3 regions of the Bacillus sp. WC2503 genome follow, and region 3 is predicted to be linked to each of the others. Evidence: predicted binding sites of a transcription regulator. Region 3 holds the regulator's gene; each other region holds the start of a gene.
The links. The regulator Rex, encoded in region 3, represses fermentation and respiration genes when NADH is low (regulators of the CRP and FNR family bind a similar motif). The targets are predictions, from matches to a motif close to TTGTGAAATATTTCACAA.
Positions count from the first base shown of each region.

Region 1: a site for Rex is predicted at 8,974-8,991, ahead of ACUN26_RS21595 (L-lactate dehydrogenase). Genes of this name have one in related genera too.
Region 2: a site for Rex is predicted at 1,883-1,900, ahead of ACUN26_RS20960 (L-lactate dehydrogenase). Genes of this name have one in related genera too.

Region 1 is NZ_JBQYMD010000001.1:4,156,870-4,167,659, forward strand. Features, by position in the region: gene metQ (methionine ABC transporter substrate-binding lipoprotein MetQ) at 1-629, opposite strand, end outside; gene ACUN26_RS21545 (methionine ABC transporter permease) at 652-1,317, opposite strand; gene ACUN26_RS21550 (methionine ABC transporter ATP-binding protein) at 1,310-2,335, opposite strand; SAM riboswitch class I at 2,645-2,752, opposite strand; gene ACUN26_RS21555 (hypothetical protein) at 2,878-3,222, opposite strand; gene ACUN26_RS21560 (thioredoxin family protein) at 3,376-3,684, opposite strand; gene ACUN26_RS21565 (toprim domain-containing protein) at 3,688-4,032, opposite strand; gene gcvH (glycine cleavage system protein GcvH) at 4,299-4,682, opposite strand; gene ACUN26_RS21575 (arsenate reductase family protein) at 4,724-5,089, opposite strand; gene ACUN26_RS21580 (hypothetical protein) at 5,511-6,038, opposite strand; gene ACUN26_RS21585 (phosphatase PAP2 family protein) at 6,182-6,829, shown strand; gene ACUN26_RS21590 (PTS transporter subunit IIC) at 6,896-7,909, opposite strand; gene ACUN26_RS21595 (L-lactate dehydrogenase) at 7,932-8,882, opposite strand; gene ACUN26_RS21600 (spore coat protein) at 9,176-9,424, opposite strand; gene ACUN26_RS21605 (hypothetical protein) at 9,438-9,623, opposite strand; gene ACUN26_RS21610 (CPBP family intramembrane glutamic endopeptidase) at 9,775-10,488, opposite strand.
Region 2 is NZ_JBQYMD010000001.1:4,064,341-4,075,130, reverse strand. Features, by position in the region: gene ACUN26_RS20970 (RNA polymerase sigma factor) at 135-629, shown strand; gene ACUN26_RS20965 (anti sigma factor C-terminal domain-containing protein) at 616-1,596, shown strand; gene ACUN26_RS20960 (L-lactate dehydrogenase) at 2,017-2,961, shown strand; partial or broken gene ACUN26_RS20955 (dockerin type I domain-containing protein) at 3,227-4,480, opposite strand; gene ACUN26_RS20950 (CalY family protein) at 4,511-5,116, opposite strand; gene glgB (1,4-alpha-glucan branching protein GlgB) at 5,573-7,510, shown strand; gene glgC (glucose-1-phosphate adenylyltransferase) at 7,458-8,588, shown strand; gene glgD (glucose-1-phosphate adenylyltransferase subunit GlgD) at 8,607-9,641, shown strand; gene glgA (glycogen synthase GlgA) at 9,754-10,790, shown strand, end outside.
Region 3 is NZ_JBQYMD010000001.1:4,887,620-4,898,409, forward strand. Features, by position in the region: gene ACUN26_RS25385 (ABC-F family ATP-binding cassette domain-containing protein) at 1-859, opposite strand, end outside; gene ACUN26_RS25390 (redox-sensing transcriptional repressor Rex) at 1,047-1,676, shown strand; gene ACUN26_RS25395 (YdiK family protein) at 1,706-1,897, opposite strand; gene ACUN26_RS25400 (CPBP family intramembrane glutamic endopeptidase) at 1,894-2,643, opposite strand; gene groES (co-chaperone GroES) at 3,042-3,326, shown strand; gene groL (chaperonin GroEL) at 3,365-4,999, shown strand; gene ACUN26_RS25415 (glycosyltransferase family 39 protein) at 5,329-6,777, shown strand; purine riboswitch at 6,909-7,010, shown strand; gene guaA (glutamine-hydrolyzing GMP synthase) at 7,175-8,713, shown strand; purine riboswitch at 8,866-8,967, shown strand; gene ACUN26_RS25425 (NCS2 family permease) at 9,096-10,421, shown strand; gene ACUN26_RS25430 (response regulator transcription factor) at 10,564-10,790, shown strand, end outside.

The DNA.
Region 1 (10,790 bases), 730 kb from region 3:
TTTAATTTCGCATCAATTGCATAGTTAGAGTTAATTAGAACAGCGTCGCCTTCTTTATTGTTATACACTTGTGGTAATAAACCAGGCTCGATATCCGTTTTGAACTTTAAGTTTTTCGGATTATCTGCAATATCTTTCGGAGTTGCACTAACTGGATCTACTCCGTCTTTAATTTTTAAAATACCTTCTTTTTGTAAAATTGCTAAACCACGTCCATGGTCAGTAACGGAATTACTCATAATGATTGTTGCCCCGTCTGGCAGTTCTTTTAAGCTCTTATACTTTTGAGAGTATACACCAATTGGTTCTAAATGAATTTTCCCCGCTATTTCAAAATCATATTTTTTATCTTTAATTTCTTTTTCTAAATACGGAATGTGCTGGAAGTAGTTTGCATCTAATTCCTTATCCGCTAACGATTTATTTGGCAACACGTAATCTTGGAATTTTTTCACTTCTAATTCAATTCCTTTTTTCTCAAGCAACGGTTTTGCCTTTTCTAAAATTTCAGCGTGCGGTACGTTAGAAGCCCCAACAACTAGTTTCTTTTCATCTTTATCTTTCCCGCCACAAGCAGCTAACCCAAAAATTGAAGTTGAAATAAGTGCTGTAAGTAATAATTTTTTCATTTGAAATACCCTCCTGTTTTCATTATCTTTTATCTATTCGAGTCGTTACACTATCACCAATCCACTGAATGAAAAATACAACTAGTAACACACAAATTGTCGCAACGATTGTTACATCGTTATTTCCACGCTGGAATCCTTCTAAGTAAGCAAGTGTTCCAAGACCACCAGCACCAACAACTCCCGCCATTGCTGTGTAGCCTACTAAAGCAATTGTCGTTACCGTAATACCAGATACTAACGCTGGTAATGATTCTGGAATTAACACTTTTAAAATGATTGTGCTTGTTTTTGCCCCCATTGCTTTTGAAGCTTCGATTACACCTTTATCAATTTCACGAAGTGCAATTTCAACCATTCTTGCGTAAAATGGTGCCGCTCCAATAATTAAAGCTGGCAATGCTGCACTAGCCCCGAGAATTGTTCCAAGGATAATCTTTGTGAATGGAATTAATAAAATGATTAAAATGATGAACGGTATAGAACGGAATATGTTTACAAAGGCTCCAATCCCTGTATTAACCGCTTTGTTTTCCCATAAATTATCTTTCGATGTCATAAAGAGTAACAATCCTAAAATGAGTCCTAAAACAAATGTGGCAAGCGCTGCGATTGCCGTCATATATAACGTTTCACCAGTCGCTTCTAACATTTGATTCCAATCAACATTTGCGAGTAACTTATCCATGTGCAATCACCTCCAGCTCTACTTGATCTTGATGTATTCCCTCTATCGCTTGCTGGATTGCTGTTTCCTCACCATTTAAATGAACAACTAAACTTCCGTAAGAACCGTTATTCGTTTGTGCGATATTTCCTTGCAAAATGCTAACTTCTATATCACTGCGTTGCATTAATCTTTGAAGTACTGGTCTTTCTACAGCCTCGCCGACAAACTGCAAGCGAATTACTTTGCCATCTGGATATTTTTCAATTAAACTTTCAATTGTTTCGTTTGTATCTTCAGAATCTGTTAACTGCTGTACAAAGCGTTTCGTAATGTCTTGCTGTGGATTACGGAATACGTCAAGTACTGGACCTGTTTCTACGATTTTCCCTTTCTCCATTACCGCAACACGATTACAAATCTTTCGAATTACGTGCATCTCATGTGTAATCAATACAATTGTTAAACCGAGACGCTTATTAATATCAAGTAGTAAATCTAAAATTTGATCTGTCGTTTCCGGATCCAGTGCTGACGTTGCTTCATCACATAAAAGCACTTGTGGGTTGTTAGCTAACGCTCTAGCAATCCCAACACGTTGCTTTTGTCCACCACTTAACTGGGATGGATACGCGTCTCCTCTTCCTTCTAATCCAACGAGATGAATTAACTCATCAACACGTTTTCTTCTCTTCTCCTTATCAACACCTGCAATCTCAAGTGGAAATGCGATATTTTCGCGTACAGTTCGTGACCAAAGTAAGTTGAAGTGCTGAAAAATCATTCCAATTTCTTGCCTTGCCTTACGAAGTTCACTTCCTGTAATTGCTGAAATGACACGATTTGCAATTGTAATTTGGCCAGAAGTTGGTTTCTCTAACTGATTAAACAGCCTTATTAAAGAACTTTTCCCAGCACCACTATATCCGATAACACCAAATATTTCGCCTTTTTCTATTTTTAAATTGGCGTTATCTACAGCAGTGACATCACCGCTTTTTGCCTTATATATTTTCTTTACATTTTCTAATAAGATCATGATGTTCACCCCTTTTTTAAGTAAAAAGCGCAAGCGGCTCGTTTAGAACAAGTGGACGCCCGAATCCCTGACGTAGAGGCGCTTTTTGCCTCATAGGAAGGGATGAAACGAACGACTGTTCTAGCCGCTGGAGCTGGATTTCATAAAACTTTGGATAGACTCCGCAATTTTTTTATTTTTCATGCGTGTAATCTATCGCCATAGCTCCTCTTATTATTTGAATGTCCTCCACATTCAAACAACAAAAAAACCTTTCCGCTTTAGAGAAGCAGAAAGGTTTATATGCGTATATAACAACATTATCCCTCTCTCTCATCTCTCAAAGCATTCGCTTTGCAGGAATTGGCACCATTTCAACATAAGTTGACGGTTGCCGGGCTTCACAGGGCACAGTCCCTCCACCTCTCTTGATAAGAGAAATCAGATTTAATTTTCGTCTGATTTGTAATTTATGAAATTGTCTATATTTTATGAATTGAATTGTATCAATATCCACACGTCATGTCAACAAGAATTTTCACAAAACAAGAAACTTCAGAATTTTAAGCACCTACTGACATCGGTTTACATATATGAAACATCGATTCAACTAATAGCATCGTTCGATATGTTCCCGAATATTGCACACGTCCATCGTTCATTAACGTTTGCAATCTTACATTTCCGTTCACTAATTGTTTTACATCCTCTTCATCTAAGCACACAATTTGTTCCGTTCCTCTTGCCTCTTGTGACAATTCTATATAATCTCTTGAAATTTGTAATGAACAACTTTCATCTCCAAAGCGGAAATTAACAGTTTTTTCTCCTTGTCTTAAAAGCGGTTCTAAATGATATTGACCGTTAGCGTAATTTACAAATGATTGAAGCAAAGAATATAATTTCACCCTAAATCACATCCTTCATATCACTTTCTATTACATACCATTTCCCTCTCACTAAAGAGCAATCCTGTTACTTTCGCTCGACAAATACTGTATCCATCCCGCATGTCGACATATTTCCCAAGAAATATGTCGAGGCGGCAAAAACTTTGCCGCCTACTTTAATTCCGTATATAAATATTCAACCGAATGAAATGCATATATCTTCTTCATGAGTGTCCCATTTTCAAAAACAAGTAAACAAGGCACACTTTCGATTCCATACTCTTTCGCTAAATGCGGAGCATAATTTAAATCTAACATTCCAATTTTCAACTCTTCAATCGTCATCTCGACAACCGTTAACATCTTCTTTGCTAATTGGCATGTTCCACACATCGGTGTATATACATATAGCACTGTTTTTTCTTCATTCTCTATTAGGGCTGTAGCTTCGGCTCCTGTCCAGTCAATCACTTCTATCATTCCTTACCGTAAATATTCTGTATAAACGTCAATGTCAGCTCCCCATAATACATTTGCTAAATGTGAAGAAGGTGCAGTCGCCACTTCTCGGTACGAGCGATCAATATAAATATGCTCTGCTTGCGGAAATTCTTTTCGAAACTGTTTCCTTAACTTTTCTCCTGCATCATCAGCATCCACTAGCACATATACGTCCTTATCAAAAAACTGATCAATGAGCTCATCCATTTTCGACAAACCAATTGTACCATTTGTACAAACAATTTCCACCGGTTCACGAATAATAGATTCAATCTTTCTTCTGTCTGATTTACCTTCTACAATAATGACTTTTTCTACATAAATCATATGTCATCACCCGATCACCATATACTATACAACCTTTAACTTAGTATATAGTATATTCGTTATTTTCATGTTGTTTCCTGTTTATTTTTGCAAAAGAAAAGCGGAAGCGGCTTGTTTAGATTGTAAAAAGCATGAAACTTCACTAAATAGATTTCCCATTAATGTACTCTCACATGATAATTGATTCATATATATGTGCTTTTCAACTCATTATGTAGCACAAAATAAAAAGGACAGCACAAAGGCTGTCCTTCAGTTGACTAAAATTAGTCTTGGTTTGTCATTTCTGCATATTTTTCTGCAGTTAATAACTTCTCAACTTGGCTTGCATCAGAAAGTTCAACTTTAACCATCCATGCACCCTCGTATGGAGATTCGTTTACAAGTTCTGGTTGGTCACTTAATTCTTCGTTTACTGCTACAACTTTACCGCTTACAGGTGCGTATAATTCAGAAACTGTTTTAACAGATTCTACGCTTCCGAATGGCTCGTCAGCTTCGATTGTTGCACCTACTTCAGGAAGTTCAACGAATACGATATCGCCTAGCTCACCTTGTGCAAAGTGAGTAATACCGATTACAACTTCATTACCTTCAGTTTTTACCCATTCGTGTTCTTCAGAGTAACGTAAATTATTTGGAATGCTCATGACTGTACCTCCAGTGAATGTATTAATTATGTAAAAATACCTTATTGGTACTTTTTCCACACACTTTCAAACTGCTCTTCGTTAAAACCAAGTGTTACATTCGTTCCATCTGTTACAATTGGACGTTTAATCAACATGCCATCAGATGCTAAAAGCTCATACATTTCGTCTTCGCTTGCATCTTTCAACTTATCTTTTAGACCAAGTTCGCGGTAACGCATTCCACTTGTATTAAAGAATTTTTTTAATGGTAATTCACTTTTTACATGTAAATTACGTACATCTTCTTTTGACGGTGGATTTTCAACAATATGAATCATCTCATATGCTACATCGTTTGCCTCAAACCATTTCTTTGCCTTTTGACATGTGCCACACTTTGGATATGAATAAAATGTTACTGTCATAAATTCACCTACTTTTTTACTAACCTTTACCTTTATCATATAGAAAACGTTTTATTATTTCAAACGATTATTCGCTAAACTTTTACTTATTTCGTGATAAATTTTAATAATCCTGCGAATTTTTCTTATTTTTCCGCCATTTGTTAAGAAAAAAATAAATATATAATTTTTTTCGATTCTTCTCTCATTCTGCATCGAACATATATCTTAAACAAACGTTTGATTAATTTTCTATTTTTCTATGTGAGCCTTTGTGCTGCATCAATTCTTTCCTACCGAACATACATCTTAAACAAACGTTTGATTAATTTCCTATTTTTTTATGTGAGCCTTTAAACTGCATCGATTTCTTCCTACCGGACATGCATCTTAAACAAACGTTTATTCAAAAAAGAAGAAGCCCCTTTTACGGCCTCCTCCATCATCGACTTAAATAATCTGAAATTGTTTGAAACACTACTATATACATATTATGAATATTTTGATTGGAAACCGTATCTTTATATAATCCCATACCCCAATACTGTCCTTCAGGGTTTCCCATATTTACAAATCCTTGCGTATACATCATAGCTCTATCCTTTGGGGCATTGTCATAATCTAAATCTTTTTCAGTAAAAATTAAGTATGGTTTATCTTGTAAGCCAATAAAAAACACTGGCTTCTTTAACGATAAAAATAAGTCCGTATACCGCTCCTTTGATGCCTCTTTAAAATATTCTTTCATAACGAAAAAACCATCAACTTTTGCTGATTTCTCCTGCATCTCTTCTAGCTTTACACTTTCAAACTTTATATTTCTAAACGTATCTTTCGGTTTTTCTCCAACAACTCCAATTACGAGTGCTCTCCCGTTATATTCTAATTTCTCTCCTTCTTTATCCTTTGCACACCCAGCACTCACTAGGCATATCAATATAAAAAATAAGAAATACGATAAACGCTTCATATAGCACTCTCCCCTTCTTTTAAGTCAAGTGACAAAAACGTAAGGTTAATTCAAGAAAATGTAAGTAAAATCGATAGCCCAATTTACGTTTCTATATTATAATCAATTGAATTTACCTACATTACTAAACATAGGAGATTATCATGAAGAAATTTAAACTTTCATCTTTTCTTCCGTTAAGTTATATACTTCTACTCGTACTCGTAAGTCCCCTTTACGACGTATTAAATAAATCAACTGTTCACGCAGTAGATGTCACAACTGTAGTAGATGATTGGATTCCATTTGTAAAAGCATTTATTATTCCTTATTTACTTTGGTTTCCTTACTTATACGGCGCACTTATTTATTACTGCTTTGCTGATCGAAAGCAATATTACGTTACTTTAAGTAGTGTAATTCTTGGCAAACTTGCTTGTTTTTCTATTTATTATTTTTGGCAGACAACTGTACCACGTCCAACTGTCGTTGGAACAGACGTATTTTCTGAACTAGTTCGCTATATTTATAGTATTGATCAACCGGTAAACTGTTTCCCTAGCATTCACGTTCTTACGACATTTGTAATTATGTTAGCTGCCTTTAAGCGTAGAGAGCAACATGCTTTTGAATATTATATCCTTACTTTCTTCGGTACACTTATCATTTTATCAACACTATTTACGAAGCAACATGCATTTGTAGATGCTGTTTCTGGAATGACGCTCGCGAGTATATTATACTTCGGCGTTCAGCTCTTATTAGCAAAAGAAACAGTACGCATTCCAGTAAAACAAAATCATAAGATGTAACATAACAAAAAAGCAGACTGTGGCTTCTTCAGTCTGCTTTTATCTATTATTAAGGAGATTTTCAAATTAAGATTGCGGTACAGTCATATCACCAGAATGAATACGACCTGCTTTTTTAAGAGCAATGTAAAGTATATAAGAAACAGCTACTGGAATGATGATATAAGTGATTGCCATAGCTGGAAGAACTCCCCATCCTTGACTGGAAATTAAATTAATTGGTGCGATAAGAGAACTTAATCCAAGACCAGCGATTTCTTTCCCTGCTTCTAATTGGAAAATTAATGCCGATACTGGGCCGACTATCGCACTAGCGACGACAGTCGGGACGAGAATCATTGGATTTTTAGTAATGTTTGGCAACTGTACTTTCGGAGTACAAAGCGCCTGAGCTAATATGCCACCTAAATTATTTTCTTTCGCTGAGATTACAGAGAATCCGATAAACTGAGCAACGCATCCTGCTAGAGCTGCACCACCTGCAACGCCATCTAAGCTAAGTGCGATCGCTAATGCAGCTGATGAAGCTGGAGAGATAAGTAATAGCCCCCAAACTACTGCAATGACGATAGAAGCGATAAACGGGCTACCAGCTGAACTATCTTTAATAAATGCTCCAACTGTATTTAAAACAGGAGTAATATTATGAGATAACCAAATACCAACTAAACCAGAACCTAATATGGCCGCAAATGGAACGAGCATCATATCTAACGCAGTTTTTCCACTTAAACGTTTACCGATATATACAGCTAAAGTTGCTGTTAATAATGCACCGATTGGCTCACCTGTTTTAATGATTAGACCCGCTTCAGTAATTGAAATGGATCCGGCACCAATCGCTCCAGCTACCATCGCTGAAAAGATAACAAGACCGTTTGCACCGAGCATAAAAGCAATGCCGGCACCAATGGCTGGTGCCATAAGTGATTTTGCAACAACTCCGATTGTAATAAGTAATGGAATATCAACAATTCTTCCTATATTTTCGATCAGTAAACCAATTCCGAGGGATACGAAAATACCTTGTGCGATTCCAGCAGATGCTTTAAATACACGAGACATTATATATTCCTTCATTTGTTTCACCTTCTCCTATAAGTTAGTAACCAATTGTTTTCATATAATCACGTAAAATATCGTTTGATTTTGCGAATCGAGATTCTTCGTCCTCTGTTAAGTTTAGTTCTACAACTTCTTTCATACCATCTCTAGTAATAATAGCTGGCACTCCTGTACAAATATCATACTCACCGTACTCTCCATCTAAAATGGCTGATACAGCAATAACACGGTGATCATCGTTAAAGATTGAGCTCGCAATATACGCTAGAGAATTTCCGATTCCGTAATAAGTAGTACCTTTTCGTTTATAAATTTCCCATCCTGCTTTTGCAGTCTTCTCAACAATTTCATCTAAATCTATTTCACCAAATCGTTCTTTTTGCTCCTCTAAAATTTGTAGAATTGGCTTTCCACCAACAGTTACGTGAGACCAAGCAACCATTTGAGAATCACCATGTTCTCCTAATGAATACCCATGAATACTACGAGGATCTACATGTAACATTTCAGATAAAATTGTTCTTAAGCGAGAAGAATCTAGTGATGTACCAGTACCGATCACACGATTTCTAGGTAATCCAGATAATTTCCACACTTCATATGTAATAATATCAACTGGGTTCGATGCAAGTAAGAAAATACCGTCAAATCCACTTTCCATTACGCCGCCAACAACACTTTCCATAATTTTCGCACTCGCTCCTAAAGTATCTAAGCGACTTTGTCCAGGTTTTGGTGCTGGTCCCGCTGTAATAATAACGATGTCCATATCTTTGCAGTCTTCATAGCTTCCTGCATATACTTTTGTTCTTGTATTTGTAAAGTTAATGCAATGTGATAAATCCATCGCTTCCCCAACTGCACGTTCATGATTTATATCAATTAATAATAGCTCTTCGCAAATGCCTTGATTTACAATGGAATATGCACAACTTGATCCAACTAATCCAGTACCGATAATTGCAATTTTTCTTGTATTTCTTTTCATAGCAATCTCTCCTAATTGATCATATAATCTATTTCTTTTGTTCTTTACACTCTTAATTATAGAGATTCCCACGATAGAAACCATGGATACTTTGTGAAATATTGAGCAAAGTTTTTGTCCTTTTTGTGAATTGTTATATTTAATTTTCGTCATATTTGTTACAACTGAAAAAATATTTATTATGTATTTATTGACATATATAAATTGAAACTTCAATCAACCTTTATCCATTGGGCTTTTACGGGACAAAACAAAAAAACGAGCGACTTCATTCGCTCGTTTTTTTCATCCCATTATTCCGCACTTAATTGGCCTTTTAATTGCTGCACAATCATTGGATTCGCAGGTGCTGCCGGTTTGTAATAACTCTTTTGCTTTGCGTACTCATACATATTACGTTGGCGCATTTCATCTTGATTACGAATTTGAATTAATGTTTGGTGTAACTGTTCATTATCAGACTGAGCAATATAATTTGCATAACTTGTTAAACTTGCATTTAATCCTGCTAAATAATCATTTACCATATCTTTTTCATTCATTTCTCTCTTCCTCCTATCCTAAAAAAGTCATTAATTGTTGCTTCGTATTTCGTGCATCTTGCGCATCCTTTTGTAGCATTTGTTTCAACTCTGGATCTGTACACGTCTGTGCATACTGCTCCAACTTGTTAATAATTGTTGCGTGTCCACCGATTAAATGACGTAAGTTTTCTACTTCAAGCTCTGTTAAATTTTGCATGGAATACTCCTGCCTTTCTTTGTTCATTCGTCATTAGTATTTGGTTCTTTTTGGATTATATACATGCATGAATTAACTTCTCCTACCTATAAACAAAATAAAAGATGCATAGCTAGGCCATCCATCTTTTATGCTAAATATTCGTTCAATTTTATAGAGATACAATCATACTTATACTCACAAGTAAATTCCATACAATGTGTAAAATAATACTAGGTATAATAGATTGCGTCTTTTTGTATAACATCGCAAACACAATCCCCATAATCGTCGCCGTAATTAGAAGACCTCCATGAAGAATTCCAAAAATGAAGGAAGAAATAATGATACCAACTAAAAAATTATATTTCTTTTCTAAAAATCGATATAAAATACCTCGAAATAGAATTTCTTCTTTAACCGGTGTAATTATAGCAACACTTAACACATATATAATACTTTGTAGACTATTTTGAAGTCCTAAGCTCCCTAATTGTTTCTGTTGTTCTGCTGCACTTTCAAAACTAAACACATGTAACATTAAATATTGTGATAATGCAATAACCATAAAACCAATTAATAGATATAAATATGTCTTCCCATTCTTCAAAACGGATAAATCCCAAATATATTTAATAAAATGAAGAACTGGTTTATAAGCTAATAAAACGATAGCAACAACAGCTGCATCTAATAAAAGGAAATAGTACCCTTCTAAATTATCACGCAACGCTTCCTCACCATAAATCCCAAAAGCTAAACCAAGGAATAACCCTCCTAGAAGTAAGAATCCTAAAATGATTGCTATCATTACAAATAGATTTTTATATGTTATATTATCTATTTTCCTTTCCACACTATACGCTTCTAACACCGTTTTACTCATACTATTCCTCCATTTGTTTTCATTACCTTAACAAAAATCCTTTAATATAAATATAAGGATAATATAACAAAAATTTCAAAAAGAATAATATGCAATTTTACATATTATGAACGCTTTGTATTCTATAGTTTTAGGAATTATATTATTATAAAATAAAAATTTCTTACTTCCACATCATGATCCCCACTTCATACTAAACCTTATGAATAAAAGGAGAGGTAAACATGAAAACACATGATTTTCTTACTAAGGTGCAAGATAGCTATGACCCTAACCCAAGCCAAGACCCTTTTATATTTATG
Region 2 (10,790 bases), 820 kb from region 3:
CTAAAAGAGATAGCATAATCTGCTATCTCTTTTTTGTTGTGTAAAAGTGGGCTTTGGATAGTCTGCTTTTTTTTATGGATTTCTTGTATACTTTTTTCTATTTGAATCGTCTAACTAATAGAAAGGAGAGAGCGATGGAGTATGAAAAAATCATTATAGAAACATCTAAAAGCATTTATAGGTATTTACTTAAAATTGGAGTACCACCAGTAGAAGCAGAAGATATCGTTCAAGACACGATACATAAGGCATTAGTATCTATACCGAATATGAAAATTACGTATATAAAAACATGGTTATTTCAAGTTGCGATTAATAGGCATCGTGATCTAGCAAGAAGGCAACAGCGTATTGAACAAATCCCGATTGAATCTGTTCAATTAATTGGAGCAAAAGGATTAGATGAACCACTTTTAAGAAAAGAGCTTCAAGTAGAAATACAAAGCATACTTGGAAAGATGAATCCAGTATATAAACATATTCTTTTATTAAAGTATGACTATGAACTCTCATATAAGGAGATAGCAACCGTATTAGAGATGAAAGAAGAGACCGTACGTGTTTCTTTGTATAGGGCTCGCAATGAGTTTAAAAAGCTGTATGGGAGGTTTGAAGATGAGCAGAGATGATTTCGATTTTGATATAGATTCAAGTAAAGTATCAAAAATGTTGAAGAAGGCGAAGCGAAGACAATTATTAAAAATTACAGTAATTTCGATTTCACTTTTTATTGTTCTATTCTTTGGTTTTATAATAGTAATTTCACAATTGAACAATAGAGCTTACTTAACTATGGATCGTGACTTAAATATGATAAGACAAATTACAAGACCTAATACGGAAAGAGGCGTAGCAATTACTTCTAACGGTTTATTTAAAAGCACAGTAGAGTATAAAACATATAAGGTTATTGAAGGGAAACCTGTTAAGTGGGAAGATGAAGTGTATGAGTATAAAGTTTGGAATACATTTCGCCGATTATCGAATGTAAATCCATTAACAATATCAGATAATGTTGTAATGGGGAATGAACGTATTAATAAGACAAGTGAATTGTATAATAATCAAACGATGGAAAGAGAGATGCAGTTTTATCTCCCATTTGCTTCATATAATCGTTATATAAATGATATAGAGAAAATAAAAGATGAAAAGAAAGTAGCTGAATTGGCTATATCTTTTGATAAACCGTATAAAGTGTCTGAAATAAAAGAGATACTTCCAGAAGGGGTGCATCCTGTTTGGTATTGGGTAGATACGTATGATGATAAAAAATCATATTCTATTGATGATATGACCGAAAGTGCTTATAATGTGTACGGTTTTAAAGCAAAACCAGGTGATATTGAATTTGGAAATGGAACGGAAAAAGATTTTCTTTTAGCAATTCAAAATGGACTGGAGCAAAAGGGAAAGTATTATGAGGAATATGAACGTATATATGACTACCTAAAAGGAAAGAAAATAAAACCAAGTGAGCAAGATGTAAAAGTTATCGGTGTTGTTGTGACGGGAACGGCTGTGGATTTACAAAAATTAAACGGTCAAAATTACGTAAAAGCTGCTGTTTTAGGGGCTACTGCGGAAAATAAATAATATATAGAAGAAGCTGTCTCCCAATAAGTAATCTACTGGAGACAGCTTTTTATGTTGTCATTATTGTCGAGTTTTGTCGGTAAGTCGATATATTGCAAAAATCGCTGATATATTTGGAGTTACGGTCGATATATTCTAATAATCGCCGATATAATTTCACTTATCGACAAAAACCATAAGAAAAACCCTTTCACAATCTAAAGAAAACGCCTCCATTGAAATGGATTCCACACCTATTCCAATAACTTTACACTCTATGTGAAAAAGTTCACAAATAGGTCATAATTTGTGAAGTAATTCACAATGATACGTGCTACAATATGAATGTAAAGAAGTTAAACAACATTAAATTAGTATTTTAATTAATTACTTAAACAATCATAAAAAAATATATGTGAACAATAGAGAGGGGAAATTAACATGAAAAAAGGTATCAATCGTGTAGTATTAGTAGGAACAGGAGCTGTAGGTTGTAGTTACGCTTACTCAATGATCAACCAAGGTGTAGCTGAAGAATTTGTACTTGTAGATGTTAATGAAGCAAAAGCAGAAGGGGAAGCAATGGACTTAAGCCATGCGGTACCATTCTCTCCATCACCAACAAAAGTTTGGAGCGGTAGCTATGCAGATTGTAAAGATGCAGATTTAGTAGTTATCACTGCGGGATTACCACAAAAACCAGGTGAAACTCGTTTAGACTTAGTTGAGAAAAATACAAAGATCTTTAAACAAATCGTTCGCGGTATTATGGATAGCGGATTCGATGGAATCTTCTTAATCGCAACTAACCCAGTTGACATTTTAACTTACGTAACTTGGAAAGAATCTGGTCTACCAAAAGAGCGCGTAATCGGTTCTGGTACAACTTTAGACTCTGCTCGTTTCCGTTACATGTTAGGTGACTACTTAGATGTAGATCCACGTAACGTTCATGCTTACATCGTTGGTGAGCACGGTGATACTGAACTTCCAGTATGGAGCCACGCTACTATCGGTGTACAAAAACTAGAAACAATCTTAGCTAACAACGAACAGTACAATCAAGAAGACTTAGATAAAATTTTCGAAAACGTACGTGATGCAGCTTATCATATCATCGAGCGTAAAGGTGCAACTTACTACGGAATCGGTATGTCACTACTTCGTGTAACTAAAGCAATCTTAAACAACGAGAACAGCGTATTAACTGTATCTGCATACCTTGAAGGTCAATACGGTGAGAAAGATGCTTACGTAGGTGTTCCAGCTGTAATTAACCGCGAAGGTGTACGTGAAATTGTAGAACTTGAGCTAAATGAAGAAGAAAAAGTGAAATTCGCTCATTCTGTAAAAGTATTAAAAGAAACAATGGCACCAGTACTATAATAATTGCTAAATAATTCAGAGGTGGGAAACTGCTTCTTACCTCTGAACTTATATAATTTAATATAAATTCCTTTTCCGGTTTCCCTTGTATATCCCCAATATACCCCTTTTGCTGGATAAGGGTCGTTTATAGAAAAAGAGCACTCTACGTAAAGTAGAGTGCTCTTTTTTATCCCGCTATTTGCCGGGCAGTAAGACCCCGATTGGTGTGGGCTAATAATCAGTGGGGATGAACAAACCCCCCACTGATTAAAGTTTCACTTTATTATTTTTTAGGCGTTAAGCCCAATTTCTTTAAAATATCTGCGAGTGTACCGCTTTTTGATTTTTCTACAGCTGTTTGTGATTTAGATGCATCTGGTCCTTTTTTCAAGAAGTTCTTTTCAACGAAACGAATGTCTTTTTCATCGACAATTCCGTCGCTATTAAGGTCGCCGCCTTTTACAGATACTCCTTTTTTACCATAGTTGCTAGCGATAATTTCAGCATCTTTAATATCAATGACTTTATCACCATTTACATCACCGGCAAGGTTTTCATCAGGTCGTGCATAATAATATTGGCCAAGTAGCTTACCATCTTTTTCAGTACCTAATTTTGTTGTTAGACGGCTTGTTAAATGCCCTGGTACTTCTAAGTATAAATTATAGTCACGATTATTAACAGGAAGTCCATTCAGTTTGAAGTATCCGTATTTATCTAGTGAGCCTTCAAATTTATGACGGTAAGAATCAGTTGCATATACTTTTACACCAAGCTTTGTATAATCGAGCTTTTCATCTAAATATCCACGTTCATTTAAGAATGCACCAGGTTTAATATTTCCTTCTACTAGTGAGTTTAAGGACATAACTGAGAATGTTTGATCTTGAAGTACACGCATTCTATTCGGTTCTGTTTCACCTTGTTTCCAGTAAACAAAAATTGGTGATTCTAATTGGGCATTTGCTTCATAAAATTCATCATTTTCTACTTTGAAAGTTACATCAATGAACGGGAAATCACCATCTAATCCGGCGAAGTTTTTATCATCGATAGATCCGCCTATTGTAACAGAACCGGCTTCTAATTTCGGCTCATTCACTTTTGCGATTACACCTTTTTCAGAAAGTAGCTTTTCAAAAGCAGGATTCAATTTCGCATTTGCAAATTTGAAATTTTTCTCTAGGAATTTTACGTTAAATTCCCCTGCAACAAATTGTTTTACGTGTTTTGCGTTTAGTGTTACAGTAAGTTCATCATTTTTGTATACTTCTTTTTTATCATAACTAGTTTTCGCATATTGAGCACCTTGTGGGATAAACCAATAGTTATTTACACCGCTTGGATAATCAGGACCTGCAGTTGCATAATCGAAAATATATACGCCTGTGTTCATTGGTCCTTCTACTTTAAAGGATTCAGGGGTAATGCCAACTTTAAAGTCACCATCTGCATTAATAGGTAAAAACTTATGCAAGTATGGAGAATAGTCATAATACATAACTCCGTTCGCTTCTTGCGTAATGTTTAAACCTTTATAGGCCTCCGGTAATTTGTATTTTAAAAATTATTTCTCCACGCCTTTTGTTTGCTCGGCATGGAATGTCCAGTTTAGCTGTAAGGAATCACCTTGGAATTTATTTTGATCTTGGTCGTTGTCTTCAAAGGAGAAGAGCACGTGTAAATAATCTGTTTCACCAGATGTAATACCGTCTATTAAGTTATGACGTTCTAAAGATGTAGCTACATCCTCAGGTTTCATAGTTTTTAATTTTGATAGTTTTGTTTCCCACAAAATTTCATGATCATCGTTTGGATTCGATGGCTTTCCATCATTCACTAGAAACTTTACGATAATGTGGTCGCCTAAATCTTCACCGTCATTATTTAGCTTTGCATCTGTAACTTCATAGGATGTTTCAAGTGCTACTTTTGCAATATCCAATGACCCTTTATTTTCAAGCGTGAAATTTTTTTCAATAAAGTCACCTGGCTTTAAATCTTTCACATCAACGATTACACTTGGATTAATAGAAAGATCTAGTGTTCCAGCTTGAAATGAGTTACTAGATGTTTCAGAATCACTGAAGTAGGCGAATACACCGCCGCATGTAAGTGATAAGCCAAGCGTTGCTGTGACAACTCCCATTCCTACTTTTTGTTTCAATGACATAAGAAAGCCCCCTAATATGATTTTTTATGAAACGTTCGTAAAGTAAACACAGTATTCTAGTATGAATTATATTTACGAAAGCGTAATGTTCTTTATTGAGAACGAGTATATGCTGATGAATTTTGCATTTCAATAAAATTATGACAAAAAAATATTGAGAAATATTTTTTTATGACAGATTGTTTTGCTGCGGTTTTAAGTAGAAAATAGCATGAAAAATAGGCTAAACCTAATAAAATAGAGGTTGAGAAAAAATGATAGTAAAAAAGATAGGGGAAAATGAAGCGTTTGCAATGAATATTCGTCAAAATTCGATATTTTACACGGAAATGTGAAGAAAAACCAACGTTTTTAAGAAAAAAACGAATATTTTTTATAAATTAACAAGGATATCACAGTTTTTTGCAGAAATAGTTAAAGTATAAAAAATTCTGTCATCTTAGTGAGGTGAGCATATTGAGTGTAATAAATTGTGAAAAAGTGAAACGAGATGAGTTTCATACAGAAAAGTACTATGAGAGTTATAGCATCTTTGGCGCACATATTGTGACGGAAGATGAGATGCGAGGGGTACGATTTACAGTATGGGCTCCTCATGCGAAAGCAATGAGTGTTGTTGGCGATTTTAATGAATGGGATTATGAGCAACATAAGATGCTACAAGAGACAGAAGAGGGAATTTGGTCCTTGTTTATACCGCATATTGAAGAAAGGGAAATATATAAATATGCGATTGAAACGATGGCTGGTGACGTCATTTTTAAGGCAGATCCGTACGCTGTATATGCAGAAGTAAGACCGAATACGGCATCTGTAGTTTTTGATATGAAGGGATACGAATGGAATGATAAAAACTGGAGTCGTAAGAAAAAGAAAAAGCCGGTTTATAAAGAAGCGATGACAGTTTATGAATTACATTTCGGTTCCTGGAAGAAGAAAGAAGATGGAACGCTGTATTCTTATAGGGAAATGGTAGAAGAACTCATTCCGTATGTGGTGGAACATCAATTTACACATATTGAAATCATGCCGCTTGTTGAGCATCCATATGATCGTTCTTGGGGATATCAAGGGACGGGATATTATGCAGCAACGAGTAGATTCGGCACACCACATGATTTGATGTATTTTGTCGATGAATGTCATAAATATGGAATCGGTGTCATTTTAGATTGGGTGCCGGGGCATTTTTGTAAAGATGCTCACGGTCTATATTTGTTTGATGGGACACCGACTTATGAATATAAAGATAAGGATGTACAAGAAAACCAAGTATGGGGAACTGTCAATTTTGATTTAGGAAAAAGGGAAGTACGTAATTTCTTAATTTCAAATGCGTTATTTTGGATGAGATATTTCCATATTGACGGTTTCAGGGTGGATGCAGTTGCGAATATGTTGTACTGGAATAAAGAAGGACAGGAGCAAAGTAATGAGCACGCTGTTTCATTTTTACGAGAGTTAAATGAAGCGGTATTTGCAGAGGATGAAGACTTTCTTATGACAGCAGAAGATTCAACAGCTTGGCCACTTGTAACAGCTCCAACTTATGAAGGTGGACTTGGATTCAATTACAAATGGAATATGGGCTGGATGAATGACGTGCTGAAATATATGGAGTGTGCACCTGAATACAGGAAGTATATTCATGAGAAAATAACATTCTCTTTACTATATGCTTACTCTGAAAACTTCATATTACCGCTTTCTCATGATGAAGTCGTTCACGGGAAAAAGTCGTTATTAAATAAAATGCCAGGAGATTACTGGGATAAGTTTGCTCAGCTTCGTTTATTATATGGATATTTATTTACTCATCCAGGAAAGAAATTACTTTTCATGGGAGGAGAATTTGGGCAGTTTGATGAGTGGAAAGACCTTGAAGATTTAGATTGGAATTTACATGATTTTGAAATGCATCGTTATATGCATGATTACTTTAAAGAGCTCATAGCATTGTATAAGCGCTCAAAACCACTTTGGCAGCTTGATCATTCACCTGAAGGATTTCAGTGGATTGATGCTAATAATAATGAGCAAAGTATTTTCTCGTTTATTCGCCAAGGAGATAAACAAGAAGATGCGTTAGTTGTCGTATGTAATTTTACGAAAGCTACATATGAAAACTATAAAGTAGGTGTGCCAGATTTCGAGTATTATAACGAGATTTTAAACAGTGATGCGGAGCAATATGGCGGCTCGGGGCAAGTGAATAAAAAACGTCTTAAGGCGACTCTAGAACCGTACCATAATCAAGAGGCACATGTAGAAATTACAATTCCACCATTTGGCGTATCCATATTACGACCAGTGAAGACTAGAAAGGGGAGCAAAAAACAAGATGGCTCAAAAACAAAAGTGCGTAGCAATGTTACTAGCAGGGGGAAAAGGTAGTCGTTTAAGTGCATTGACAAAAAATTTAGCCAAGCCAGCTGTTCCATTTGGTGGTAAATATCGCATTATTGATTTTACGTTAAGTAATTGTGCGAATTCTGGTATTGAAACGGTTGGGATTTTGACGCAGTATCAACCGCTCGAACTTCATAATTATATCGGAATCGGCAATGCTTGGGATTTAGACCGAGTAAACGGTGGAGTCACAGTATTACCTCCTTATGCGGAGTCTTCAGGTGTGAAGTGGTACACAGGTACGGCAAGTGCCATTTATCAAAACTTAAACTATTTAAGTCAGTACGAACCAGAGTATGTCCTTATTTTATCAGGCGATCATATTTATAAAATGGATTACAGTAAAATGCTAGATTACCATGTTGAGAAAGAAGCGGACGTTTCGATTTCTGTTATTGAAGTGCCTTGGGATGAAGCGAGTCGCTTTGGCATTATGAATACGAATGAAGAGATGGAAATTGTTGAGTTTGAAGAGAAACCGCAATTTCCAAGAAGTAATCTTGCATCAATGGGAATCTATATTTTTAACTGGGCAATTTTGAAAGAGTATTTAGAAATGGATGCAAGAAATCCTGAATCTAGTAATGATTTCGGAAAAGATGTACTTCCGCTTTTATTAGATGAAGGGAAGAAGCTAATGGCGTATCCGTTTGAAGGATATTGGAAAGATGTTGGAACAGTGAAAAGCTTATGGGAAGCGAATATGGATTTACTTCGCGATGAAACATCATTGAATTTAAATGATCGTAACTGGCGTATTTATTCTGTCAATCCAAACGAACCGCCTCAATATATTGCGGAAAAGGCAAAAGTGGAAGAATCACTGATTAACGAAGGGTGCGTCATTGAAGGGGACGTGAAGCATTCTGTCTTATTCCAAGGGGTGACGGTGGAAGAAGGTAGTATGGTTATTGATTCCGTCGTTATGCCAGGAGCGAAGATTGGGAAAAATGTTGTGATTGAAAGAGCAATTGTTGGATCGGAAATGGTTATTGAAGATGGAACAATCATTCGTCCAGAAAAAAATGTTGACGATGTAGTATTAATTGCTGAAGGGAAATAGAAAAGGGGGATGAAATGAATGGGAGAAAAAATGTTAGGAATTATTAATGCAACGGGAAGTTTTACTTCCTTACAGAAAGTAACAGGGCATCGTTCACTAGCGGCGCTACCGTTTGGGGGCCGTTATCGACTCATTGATTTCATGCTTTCCAATATGGTGAATTCTAATATTCATAGTGTGGCGGTTTTTACAAGCCATAAAAACCGTTCGTTAATGGACCATGTTGGTTCAGGGAAACAGTGGGATTTAGATAGAAAACGTGACGGATTGTTTTTATTCCCACCAAATTGCCAATGTGACCAAGATGAGTTTGGATCTTTTGCACATTTTAGAAGACATATTGATTATTTTCTAAGAAGCAGAGAAGAATACGTTGTTATTACGAATAGCCATCTCGTAACAGCATTAAATTTCCAGGCGGTGTTAGAGCGGCATATACATACGGCAGCTGATATTACTGAAGTTTGCCATGAAGGGGTTTCGCTTCAAACATACGTGTTAAAGAAACAATTATTGTTAGATTTATTTGAGACATATAAAGATGTGGAGCAATACAGTTTATTTGATGTAGTGAGAGAAAAGCGCGGAAAATCACTGCATATTGCTACGTATGAGCATACAGGATATGTAGCTATTATTGACTCGATTGAAAGTTACTATAAACATAGCTTAGAAATTTTGCAACCTGCTATTTGGAAGCAATTATTTAAGAAAGAAGCACCGATTTTTACGAAAGTAAAAGATGAGCCACCAACTCGTTACCTAAAGGGTGCAGTCGTGAAAAATACAATGATTGCAAATGGCAGTATTATTGAAGGGGAAGTAGAAAACAGTGTTGTTTCCCGTTCTGTTAAAATTGGAAAAGGTTCAATTGTTCGTAATAGTATTATTATGCAAAAGAGCCAAATTGGAGATAACTGTATAATAGACGGTGTTATTATTGATAAAGACGTGAAAATTGGTGACGGTGTCGTTTTAAAAGGAAACACCGATGAGCCGTACGTTGTAGAAAAAGGAAGCATTCAAAACAGTACGATTAATAGTTATTCTTGAAGAATCAGTGGGGGGCTTTCCTCCACTGATTAAAGTTTTAATTTAAATGAAAACTCGAAGGGAGGAAGCTGCAAGAAGAGTAATATATGCTTTTCGAGCAGTGGGACAACAAGTGAATATTTTATTTGCAGTATCAGAATGTGTACCGTTTGTTAAATCGGGAGGATTAGCTGATGTAGCAGGTGCGCTCCCAAAAGAGCTTAAAAAATTAGGTGTGAATGTACGTATTATACTTCCGAATTATAGTCTTATTCCGCAAAAATTAAGAGATGGATGTACGCTTCATAAAGTAATTAACGTTCCTCTTGGCTGGAGAAATCAATATTGCGGAATTTTAAAAGGTGAGCAAGACGGGATTACGTATTATTTAATAGACAATGAATATTATTTTAAGAGGGATTCTTTGTACGGTCATTATGATGACGGAGAGCGTTTTTCTTATTTTTCGAAGGCAGTTTTAGAGTGTATTCCGCATCTTGATTTTGAAGTGGATGTTCTTCATAGCCATGATTGGCATACCGCTATGGTTAATTTCTTACTTCGCGAAAAGTATCAAGACAACCCATTATATGAGCGTATTAAAACGGTATATACAATTCATAACCTGCAGTTCCAAGGTGTATTTTCTCCTGAAGTGATGTACGACCTGTTAGAGCTTGGTGATGAATATTTTCATAGTGAGCAGCTAGAGTTTTATGGAAATGTGAACTTTATGAAAGGCGGTATTATCGCTTCTGATCAAATTACAGCGGTTAGCCCGACATATAAAGAAGAAATACAATATGAGTTTTTCGGTGAGAAATTAGATGGATTGCTACGAAAATATAATGATAAGCTGAGTGGCATTGTAAATGGAATTGACACGAGCGTATATAACCCAGAAACGGACTCGTATATTACAGCTCAGTATGATGCAGAGTCATTATATGAAAAAAATGAAAATAAACGTGCATTGCAGCGTTATTTTGGTTTGCCAGAAAAAGAGGATACACCAATTATTGCAATGGTCACGAGATTAACGAAACAAAAAGGTCTTGATTTAGTACGTACTGTATTCCGTGAAATAATGGAAGAAGATGTACAATGTATTATTTTAGGATCCGGTGATTCAGAATACGAGCAGTTCTTTGAATGGATGGCATATGAGTA
Region 3 (10,790 bases):
CACGTGCTATATTTTTTTGAACGAAGTCCTCAAGTTTAGCGATTTCATCTTGTTGCTTTTCGTAACGCTTCATTTCTTGTTCGTATAGGGCTGATTTTAAGTCTAAATATTTACTGTAGTTACCAACAAATCGTCTGCTTTCTTTATTCGAAATTTCATATACTTGTGTAACAAGCTTATCTAAGAAATAACGGTCATGAGAAACGATTAAAATTGCGCCAGGATAACCTTGTAAGTATTGCTCAAGCCACGTTAATGTTTCGATGTCTAAATGGTTTGTAGGCTCGTCTAAAATAAGTAAGTCTGGTTTCGTTAATAATAATTTCCCAAGAGCTAATCTCGTTTTTTGTCCGCCACTTAACGTAGAAATTGTCGTCTGATGCGTTTCAACAGGGAAACCAAGACCGCTTAAAATGGAGCGAATATCTGCTTCGTACTGATAGCCGCCTTGATCTTTATAATCTAATTGCAATTGGTCATAATCAGCTAATAATTTTTCATATGTAGCGGCATTTGAAAAGTTTTCTTCTTTTCCCATTTCTTGCTCTAGCCTTCGAAGTTTTGTCTCCATTTGCTGTAGGTGTGTAAAGACGGTTAGCATTTCATCCCAAATTGTTAATGATGTTTCTAATCCAGTATTTTGAGCTAAGTACCCAATTGAGACATCTTTCGGTTTTATAATTTCGCCGCCATCATGAGATAATTCACCGGCGATAATTTTTAATAATGTAGATTTTCCGGCTCCATTTCGTCCAACTAAAGCGATACGATCTTTCGTTTGCACTTCCAATTTTATGTTTGCAAGAATCGTTTCGGCACCGTATAATTTTGAAAGCCCGTTTACTTGTAATAAAATCAATGTTTTCACCTCAAATAATTTCTTAACTTTGCCATGTTTATATTTCTCAATCATACTAAAAATAGTGTATAGTTTAAAATAAAGAGAGAATACTTCTTCTCTTTATTATACAAGGAAATTCATAAGTACTAAACTTCTGTATTCGATTCAAGTATATGAATAAAGATAGGAAGAGAGGAGAGGTTATATGGATCAGCAGAAAATTCCGCAAGCCACTGCTAAACGATTGCCTCTATACTATCGATTTATCCAAAACTTATCTCTTTCTGGTAAGCAACGTGTTTCATCAGCCGAATTGAGTGAAGCGGTAAAGGTTGATTCCGCAACTATTCGAAGAGATTTCTCATACTTTGGAGCATTAGGGAAAAAGGGATATGGATATAACGTAAATTATTTATTATCATTTTTCCGTGAAACACTCGATCAAGATGATATAACACGTGTAGCGCTTATTGGAGTAGGTAATTTAGGGACCGCTTTCTTACATTATAATTTCACGAAAAACAATAATACAAAAATTGAAATGGCATTTGATGTTAGTGAAGAGAAAGTTGGAACAGAAATCGGGGGTATTCCTGTATATCATTTAGATGAATTAGAAGAAAGGTTATCAAATGATATACAAGTGGCAATATTAACAGTACCCGCTACAGTAGCGCAATCTGTAGCCGATAGATTGGCAGAAACAAACGTGCACGGTATTTTAAACTTCACACCAGCACGCTTAAATGTGTCAGAGAATATAAGAATTCATCATATTGATTTAGCTGTAGAGCTACAAACGCTTGTTTACTTTTTAAAGAATTATCCACAATAAAACGCAGAGGAGGTGACCTCTGCGTTTTATTATTGTTTTTTCTTTGTGAATTTCACTAATATAAGGCGAAGTGCCAAATTAAAATCAATTGTTGCCATAACTGCAAATAGTATTGTCCACATATTCCAGATTGTATCTGTCACGTTCGTAATGGCGAAACGTGTAAAGATACATCCGAGAAGGAAATACAATGCAGCCATGAACAATGGTGAGTTTCTCATACAAAAAATCCTCCGATAAAGCCTTGCATTTTTTCAGCTTCTTTAATCATTTCTTGAATTTGTTCATTGCTCATGAAAATCTGTCCAATGGCAACTAATGTATTCATTGCTACATGGGCTGCTATAGGAACGATAATGCGTTTCGTTTTTACATATAAGAAGGCGAATACGAGCCCCATAGAAGTGTATACCAATAGGTGAGTAAAATCAAAATGAATCGCTGCGAATACGAGTGAACTAATAATAGCAGCAACGAAGAAATTAAATCTCTTATAAAGTGTACCAAATAAAATTTTTCTAAATACGATTTCTTCTAAAATAGGTCCGATTATAGATATAACAATAAGGAACCAAGGTGTCGTTCTTGCGATGTCCATAAGTCGGTCTGTATTCTCAGATCCAGGTGTAATCCCTAATAGATACATTTCAATCATACCTGCAATACTTTGTGAGATGATTGCTAAGAAGAACCCGATAAAAATCCACCCGATTGTAGCTGGAACAGAAGAGCGCATTGCATCTAAATGCCTGTCACGAATATCTGTTCTAAGTAACCAAATTACAACGCATAGTGCAATGAAAAAGCTAATAATAGACCAATGTCCGGTTATTAGTTGAAACTTTTCCTCGTTGGTAAATCCTCTATTATCGTATAGTCCGGTTTTCAGAAGAAGTGGTAATCCGGCAATACCCGACAATTGCATTAAAATGTATGTAACGATAATCCACCAATATTGTTTCTTCAAATGGTTTAACCATCCTTTCTAACTCTAGTGTATGAGATAAGGCAGGATAACATGTAATATGCTACCTACGATATAAACTTTCATTCGAATTATGTTTTTTTTGTAAATCTGCATTGGAAATTAAAATAGAAGACAGGAAAAAGTTGTGTGTGTAGCGAAAACAACTTAGGGTGTCTTTCATATTGTAACATACGAGTAGTGGAAACAACGATTCATATAGTAAAGGTAGTAGAAGAAGGATTTTATATAGAAGAGTATATATAGTAATTTGCGAAAAAATTATGATTTTTTTACTTGCAAAAGAAATTGAGATTATTTATTATTATAAGTGTGTTAGCACTCGGGTGACTCGAGTGCTAATAAAAAATTTACATAACACAATGAGGAGGTTATTGTTCATGCTAAAGCCATTAGGTGATCGCGTTGTAATTGAGCTTGTTCAAGCAGAAGAAAAAACAGCAAGTGGTATTGTATTACCAGACACTGCAAAAGAAAAACCACAAGAGGGTAAAGTTATTGCAGTAGGTACTGGTCGAGTGCTTGAAAATGGTGAGCGTGTTGCTTTAGAGGTAGCAGCAGGTGATCTTATCATCTTCTCAAAATATGCAGGTACTGAAGTAAAATACGAAGGTACAGACTACTTGATTTTACGTGAAAGTGACATTTTAGCAGTTATCGGTTAATTATATAAATCTTAAAAATTCCAAGGGGGTCAATTATTATGGCAAAAGATATTAAATTTAGTGAAGAAGCACGTCGTTCGATGCTTCGCGGTGTCGACACTCTTGCAAACGCAGTAAAAGTAACGCTTGGACCAAAAGGTCGTAACGTTGTACTTGAGAAAAAATTCGGTTCACCACTTATTACAAATGATGGTGTAACAATCGCAAAAGAAATCGAATTAGAAGATGCATTCGAAAACATGGGTGCAAAATTAGTAGCAGAAGTTGCTAGCAAAACAAACGATGTAGCTGGTGACGGAACGACAACTGCAACTGTATTAGCGCAAGCTATGATTCGTGAAGGTCTTAAAAACGTAACAGCTGGTGCAAACCCAATGGGTCTTCGTAAAGGTATCGAAAAAGCTGTTACTGCTGCAATTGAAGAATTAAAAGCGATTTCTAAACCAATTGAAGGTAAATCTTCTATCGCACAAGTAGCTGCTATTTCTGCGGCTGACGAAGAAGTAGGTCAATTAATCGCTGAAGCAATGGAGCGCGTTGGTAACGACGGCGTTATTACTTTAGAAGAATCTAAAGGATTCACAACGGAATTAGACGTAGTAGAAGGTATGCAATTTGATCGTGGATATGCATCTCCTTACATGATTACTGATTCTGACAAAATGGAAGCTGTTCTTGATAACCCATATATCTTAATTACTGACAAAAAGATTTCTAACATCCAAGAAATCTTACCAGTATTAGAGCAAGTGGTACAACAAGGTAAACCACTTCTTATCATTGCTGAAGATGTAGAAGGCGAAGCTTTAGCTACATTAGTAGTGAACAAACTTCGTGGTACATTCAATGTAGTGGCTGTTAAAGCTCCTGGATTTGGTGACCGTCGTAAAGCAATGCTAGAAGATATCGCAATCTTAACTGGTGGCGAAGTAATCACTGAAGAATTAGGACGTGACTTAAAATCTGCTACAGTTGAATCTTTAGGACGCGCTGGTAAAATCGTTGTAACGAAAGAAAACACAACTGTAGTTGAAGGTATTGGAAACACACAACAAATCGAAGCTCGCATCGGTCAAATCCGTGCGCAATTAGAAGAAACAACTTCTGAATTCGATCGTGAAAAATTACAAGAGCGTCTTGCTAAATTAGCTGGTGGCGTAGCAGTAATTAAAGTAGGTGCAGCAACTGAAACTGAGTTAAAAGAGCGCAAACTTCGCATTGAAGATGCACTTAACTCAACTCGTGCAGCAGTAGAAGAAGGTATCGTTGCAGGTGGTGGTACTTCACTTATGAACGTATACACGAAAGTAGCTTCTATCGTAGCTGAAGGCGACGAAGCAACAGGTATCAACATCGTACTTCGTGCACTAGAAGAGCCAGTTCGTCAAATCGCAATCAACGCTGGTCTAGAAGGATCTGTAGTTGTAGAGCGTCTAAAAGGCGAAAAAGTAGGCGTTGGTTTCAACGCAGCTACTGGCGAATGGGTTAACATGCTTGAGTCTGGTATCGTAGATCCAGCTAAAGTAACTCGTTCTGCACTTCAAAACGCAGCATCTGTTGCAGCTATGTTCTTAACAACTGAAGCTGTAGTTGCTGATAAGCCAGAACCAAATGCACCAGCAATGCCTGACATGGGCGGCATGGGCATGGGCGGTATGGGCGGAATGATGTAATAAGCATCACTCTGTGAAGCTGTTCAATGTATAAATAGTTAATTAGAAGAAGGCTACTTCCTTGATAAAAGGAGGTAGTCTTTTTTGTTGTTAAGATGTATATAAAAGGTTTCTGGAAGGTCGCAAGTTTAGAGAGAGAATGGAGGGGAATATTCAAGCTTCTTTTATTACGATAATATTCAATATAATTCCAATTGAATATATAATTCTTTTAACATTTATGATACAGTCAAAAGGGATTTTTCTTATTTTTTAGTCGAGATAATAAGTCTCCTAGTTCTTATTGTCTATGAGAGAAGATGGCGGTAGCCTAGTTAGTGAGGTATATGATGCAGATTAAAGAAAATTTGGGTAGAAACATTTTTTCGAAAATATTAGTAGTATGTGGTTTGGCGATGTTTATCATTACACTTTATAGTTCATTTCAAATAGAGAAATCTACCTATTCTTCGGTCGCTGTGTTAATTCTGGAGATAGTAGCAACTATTTTGGTGCTCGGAATAATATCATTTTTAGCAAATCGTTTTTTAACAGTTAATCAATTTTTGCTCATTCTCATAGTTACAGCCTTTGCAATTAGGTTGTTATGGATCATTTTTGAAAAAACAGTACCTATCTCGGATTTTTCTGTAATGTATGAAAGTGCTCAACAAGCTGTAAAGGGTAATTTTGCATTTATTACAGATGAATACTATATGAGTTGGACATACCAATTGGGATTCACATATTATGAGGCTATATTAATAAAATTTTTTGGTAATCATCTGTTTATATTGAAGTTATTTAATATTTTTTGGAGCGTAGGTACTGCCGTGATTATTTATTTTATGGGTAAAACCATTTTTAATGAATACAGTGCGAGAACTGCGGCAATATTTTACGCGTTTTACATACCTAATATTATCTATAGCTCTGTATTAACAAATCAATATATTTCTACCTTTTTCTTTTTTTTAGGACTGTATGTTTTAATTACAAAAGGTTTTTCAACTAAATACGGTTGGGGTTTAACAGGGTTACTGTTAAGCATTGGAAATATTATGAGACCGTTAGGAAGTTTCTTTTTATTGGCGGTTTTTGTTTATGTATTAATTTATAAGATACTTCCGTTTAGAAAAAAAGAAACGTTTAACTACGTAAAAAAATTAGTGGGAATAGTGATTGTATATTTTCTAGTGATGCAAATTGTAAGTATTTTCTTAATGAACACGGGATTAGCGAAAAAACCATTGTCGAACCAAATGCCATATTGGAAATTTGTTGTGGGATTCAATTATGACTCGATTGGTGGATGGAATCAGCCAGATGTTGTTTACCTTAGTCAATTTAAACTTGGGAAGGAAAGAAATGATGCTTCCGTTGCTTTGATCAAGGACAGATTGAAGGACAAAGAGAAAGTTCGTCAATTACTTGTATTGAAAGTTGAAAAAATGTGGAGTAATCCTGATGATGCACCTGGTTGGGCTTTGGAGTGGGGGGAACTGAATAAACCACACTTACAACAAATGCTGACAAAATATGAAAGGCTTATGTATATTACATGTTGTATATTTGCGATTGGTACCATTTCATTATATAGAAGAAATGATTCAATATATCCTCTTTTATATATTTTGTTTGGTGGATATGTGGTTATTCATTTGTTTGTCGAAGTTCAAACTAGGTATCGTTTTGACATTTTGCCCGTTATGTTTTTATTTGTGGGATACGGGGTATTTGTAATAAAAAATGGTGTTACACGATTAATGGGTAGAAAACAACAGAAAAAAGTTGAATAATAGGATAAAACACAAAAAACATTTCTATATGGAAATGTTTTTTGTGTTTTAGTGGGAAAGAAATTAATTTCTGTAGAATTTTGTCGCTTTCTCTCTTGACCACATCGACACTTCATTGTTAGAATCTAGGAAGATAATATAAAACGATCCTTCATATATCCTCAATGATATGGTTTGAGAGTCTCTACCGGGTTACCGTAAACAACCTGACTATGAAGGCAGTGTGTCTTATATTTATAAAGAGCGGAGACTATCTTTCTTTATAAAGCCAGACCCCTGCCTTTTCTTTGTTATGAGACTAGAGGCGGAGGACTGGCTTTTTTTATTATATTGGTAATGCTTTTCGCCAAATTGGTGAAAATATTTATATACGAGAACTAACGTTGGGGTGATTATTTTGAAAAAGCAGCACGATACAATTATCGTTTTAGATTTTGGAAGTCAGTACAATCAGTTAATAGCACGTCGAATTCGTGAGTTCGGTGTATACAGTGAACTTCATCCACATACAATTACTGCGGAAGAAATTAAAGCAATGAATCCAAAAGGGATTATTTTCTCTGGTGGACCAAATAGTGTATACGGTGAAGGTGCATTACATTGTGATGAAAAAATCTTTGAACTAGGATTACCGATTTTCGGTATTTGTTACGGTATGCAGCTTATGACACAACACTTCGGTGGTAAAGTAGAACGTGCAAACCACCGTGAGTACGGAAAAGCTGTTCTTAAAGTAGAGAACGAATCAAAATTATATACGAACCTTCCAGAAGAGCAAGTTGTATGGATGAGTCATGGTGACTTAGTAACTGGTTTACCTGAAGGATTCGTAGTAGACGCAACAAGTGAGTCTTGCCCAATTGCTGGTATGAGCAATGAAGCGAAAAACTTATACGGTGTACAATTCCACCCAGAAGTACGTCATTCTGAGCACGGTAACGATTTAATTAAAAACTTCGTATTCGGCGTATGTGGTTGTTCTGAAGGATGGAACATGGAGAACTTTATCGAAGTAGAATTAGAGAAGATCCGTGAAACTGTTGGAGACAAAAAAGTACTATGCGCACTTAGTGGCGGTGTAGATTCTTCTGTTGTAGCAGTATTAATTCATAAAGCAATTGGCGACCAGTTAACATGTATTTTCGTTGACCACGGCTTACTTCGTAAAGGTGAAGCAGAAGGTGTTATGAAAACATTTAGCGAAGGCTTCCATATGAACGTTATTAAAGTGGATGCACAAGAACGCTTTATGAACAAGTTAAAAGGTGTAGAAGATCCAGAACAAAAACGTAAAATTATCGGTAACGAATTCATTTACGTATTTGATGATGAAGCTTCTAAATTACAAGGTATGGACTTCCTAGCACAAGGTACACTTTACACAGACATCGTTGAAAGTGGTACAGCAACTGCACAAACAATTAAATCTCACCATAACGTTGGTGGACTTCCGGAAGACATGCAGTTCAAATTAATTGAGCCTTTAAACACGTTATTTAAAGATGAAGTACGTGTATTAGGATCTGAATTAGGAATTCCTGATGAAATCGTATGGCGTCAACCATTCCCAGGTCCAGGACTTGGTATTCGTGTATTAGGTGAAATCACAGAAGAGAAATTAGAAATCGTTCGTGAATCTGATGCGATTTTACGTGAAGAAATTATTAAAGCGGGCTTAGACCGCGAAATTTGGCAATACTTCACTGCGCTTCCTGGTATGCGTAGCGTAGGTGTTATGGGTGACGAGCGTACTTACGATTACACAGTAGGTATCCGTGCAGTAACATCTATCGACGGTATGACAGCTGACTGGGCACGTATCCCTTGGGACGTATTAGAGAAAATCTCTGTACGTATCGTAAACGAAGTAAAACACGTTAACCGTATCGTGTATGATGTAACGAGTAAGCCACCAGCAACTATTGAGTGGGAATAGTATTATAAAAAAGATCCATCTTTTGCTTATGCATAGATGGATCTTTTTATTTTCAGTATTAATACGAACGAAAATATAAAATTTTATAAAATTGTTCGTTTTTAAATTGACAAAAATACTTTCAAGAGTTAATATGAGTATGTAATTCAAACGAAAAGTGAATATTATGCCGTCGTATAATATCGGGGATATGGCCCGAAAGTTTCTACCTAGCTACCGTAAATGGCTTGACTACGAGGCGTTTTTATAAAGATGAGGGGAAACTTGTCTTTGTTTATAGAACGCTTCCATGTATATGCAATGGAAGCCTTTTTTATTTTTATAGATAAAAGAGGGCTAGGGTGAAATGCGGCGAGTAATCATATAACGGGGGAAACGTAGGATGAAACGCTATTTTCAATTTGATGAGCTCGGTACGAATTATAAGACTGAGTTCATAGCAGGGTTAACGACATTTCTATCTATGGCTTACGTACTATTTGTCAATCCTGCTACGCTGTCACTTGGAAATGTTAAAGGGTTACCAGCAGGTACAGGAATGGATCCAGGTGCAGTATTCGTTGCGACAGCATTAGCGGCCGCGATCGGTTCGTTAATTATGGGTATTTTCGCAAAGTATCCAATTGCTTTAGCCCCAGGTATGGGAATTAACGCGTTCTTTGCTTATACAGCAGTTTTAACGATGGGTATTCCGTGGCAAACAGCAATTGCCGGAACGTTAATGTCAGGTATTATCTTTATTATTCTTACAGCTTCAGGTATTCGTGAAAAAATCATTAATGCAATTCCATCGGAGTTAAAGTTTGCAGTAGCAGCAGGTATCGGATTGTTCATTGCCTTTCTTGGATTCCAAAATGCCGGAATTATCGTGAAAAATGATGCTGTTCTTGTTGGGTTGGGGGACTTAACAAAGGGCACAACGTTACTAGCAATCTTTGGGGTTGTTACGACAATCATCTTCATGATTAAGAAAGTTAATGGTGCGGTATTCTACGGTATGATTCTTACGGCAATTTTAGGAGTAGCAACAGGATTAATTGACACTCCTAAAGCAGTAGTGGGGGCGATACCGAGTCTAGAACCAACGTTCGGTGCTGCGTTAACTCATTTCGGAGACATTTTCACTATTCAAATGGGGATTGTAATTATAACGTTCTTCTTTATCGATTTCTTTGATACAGCAGGTACGCTTGTAGCGGTTGCGAATCAAGCAGGATTAATGAAGAACAATAAATTACCACGTGCAGGAAAAGCATTATTCGCAGATGCAATTGCAACTGTAATTGGTGCGATCTTAGGTACATCAACAACAACGTCTTACATTGAATCGTCTGCAGGGGTAGCAGCGGGAGGACGTTCTGGATTTACAGCAGTTGTAACAGCAGGATTCTTCTTACTGGCACTATTCTTCTCGCCATTATTAAGTGTTGTAACACCAGCTGTAACGGCACCAGCTTTAATTATTGTAGGGATTTTAATGGTTTCTTCTTTAGGAGAAATCGACTGGAAGAAGTTCGAGATTGCAGTACCGGCATTCTTTACTATCATTTCAATGCCGCTTACGTATAGTATCGCAACGGGAATTGCGATTGGATTTATCTTCTATCCAATTACAATGGTTGTGAGTGGTCGTCGTAAAGAGGTTCATCCGATTATGTATGTTATGGGAGTTTTATTCGTACTGTATTTCATCTACGTTCGTAAATAAAGGGGTTTTTGAAAGGTCTAGACTTAAGGGGAGTCTAGGCCTTTTTTGCGTCTTCAGAAAATCTTAAGGATTTCCGAGCGTTTTTCTTCAGAAGTTTTCCTATAATAGAAGTTAGGGATAAAAAATGAATGGGGGAAATATTATGGCCGGGGAAACAATACTTGTCGTAGATGATGAAAAAGAAATTAGGAAACTTATTACAATATATTTAAAGAACGAAGGATATAAAGTACTGCAGGCCGGAGATGGAGAAGAAGGGCTACGTATGTTAGAAGAGAATGAAGTACATTTAGTTGTGTTGGATATTATGATGCCGAAAGTAGATGGTATTCATATGTGTATGAAAGTAAGAGAAGCGAAAGAAATGCC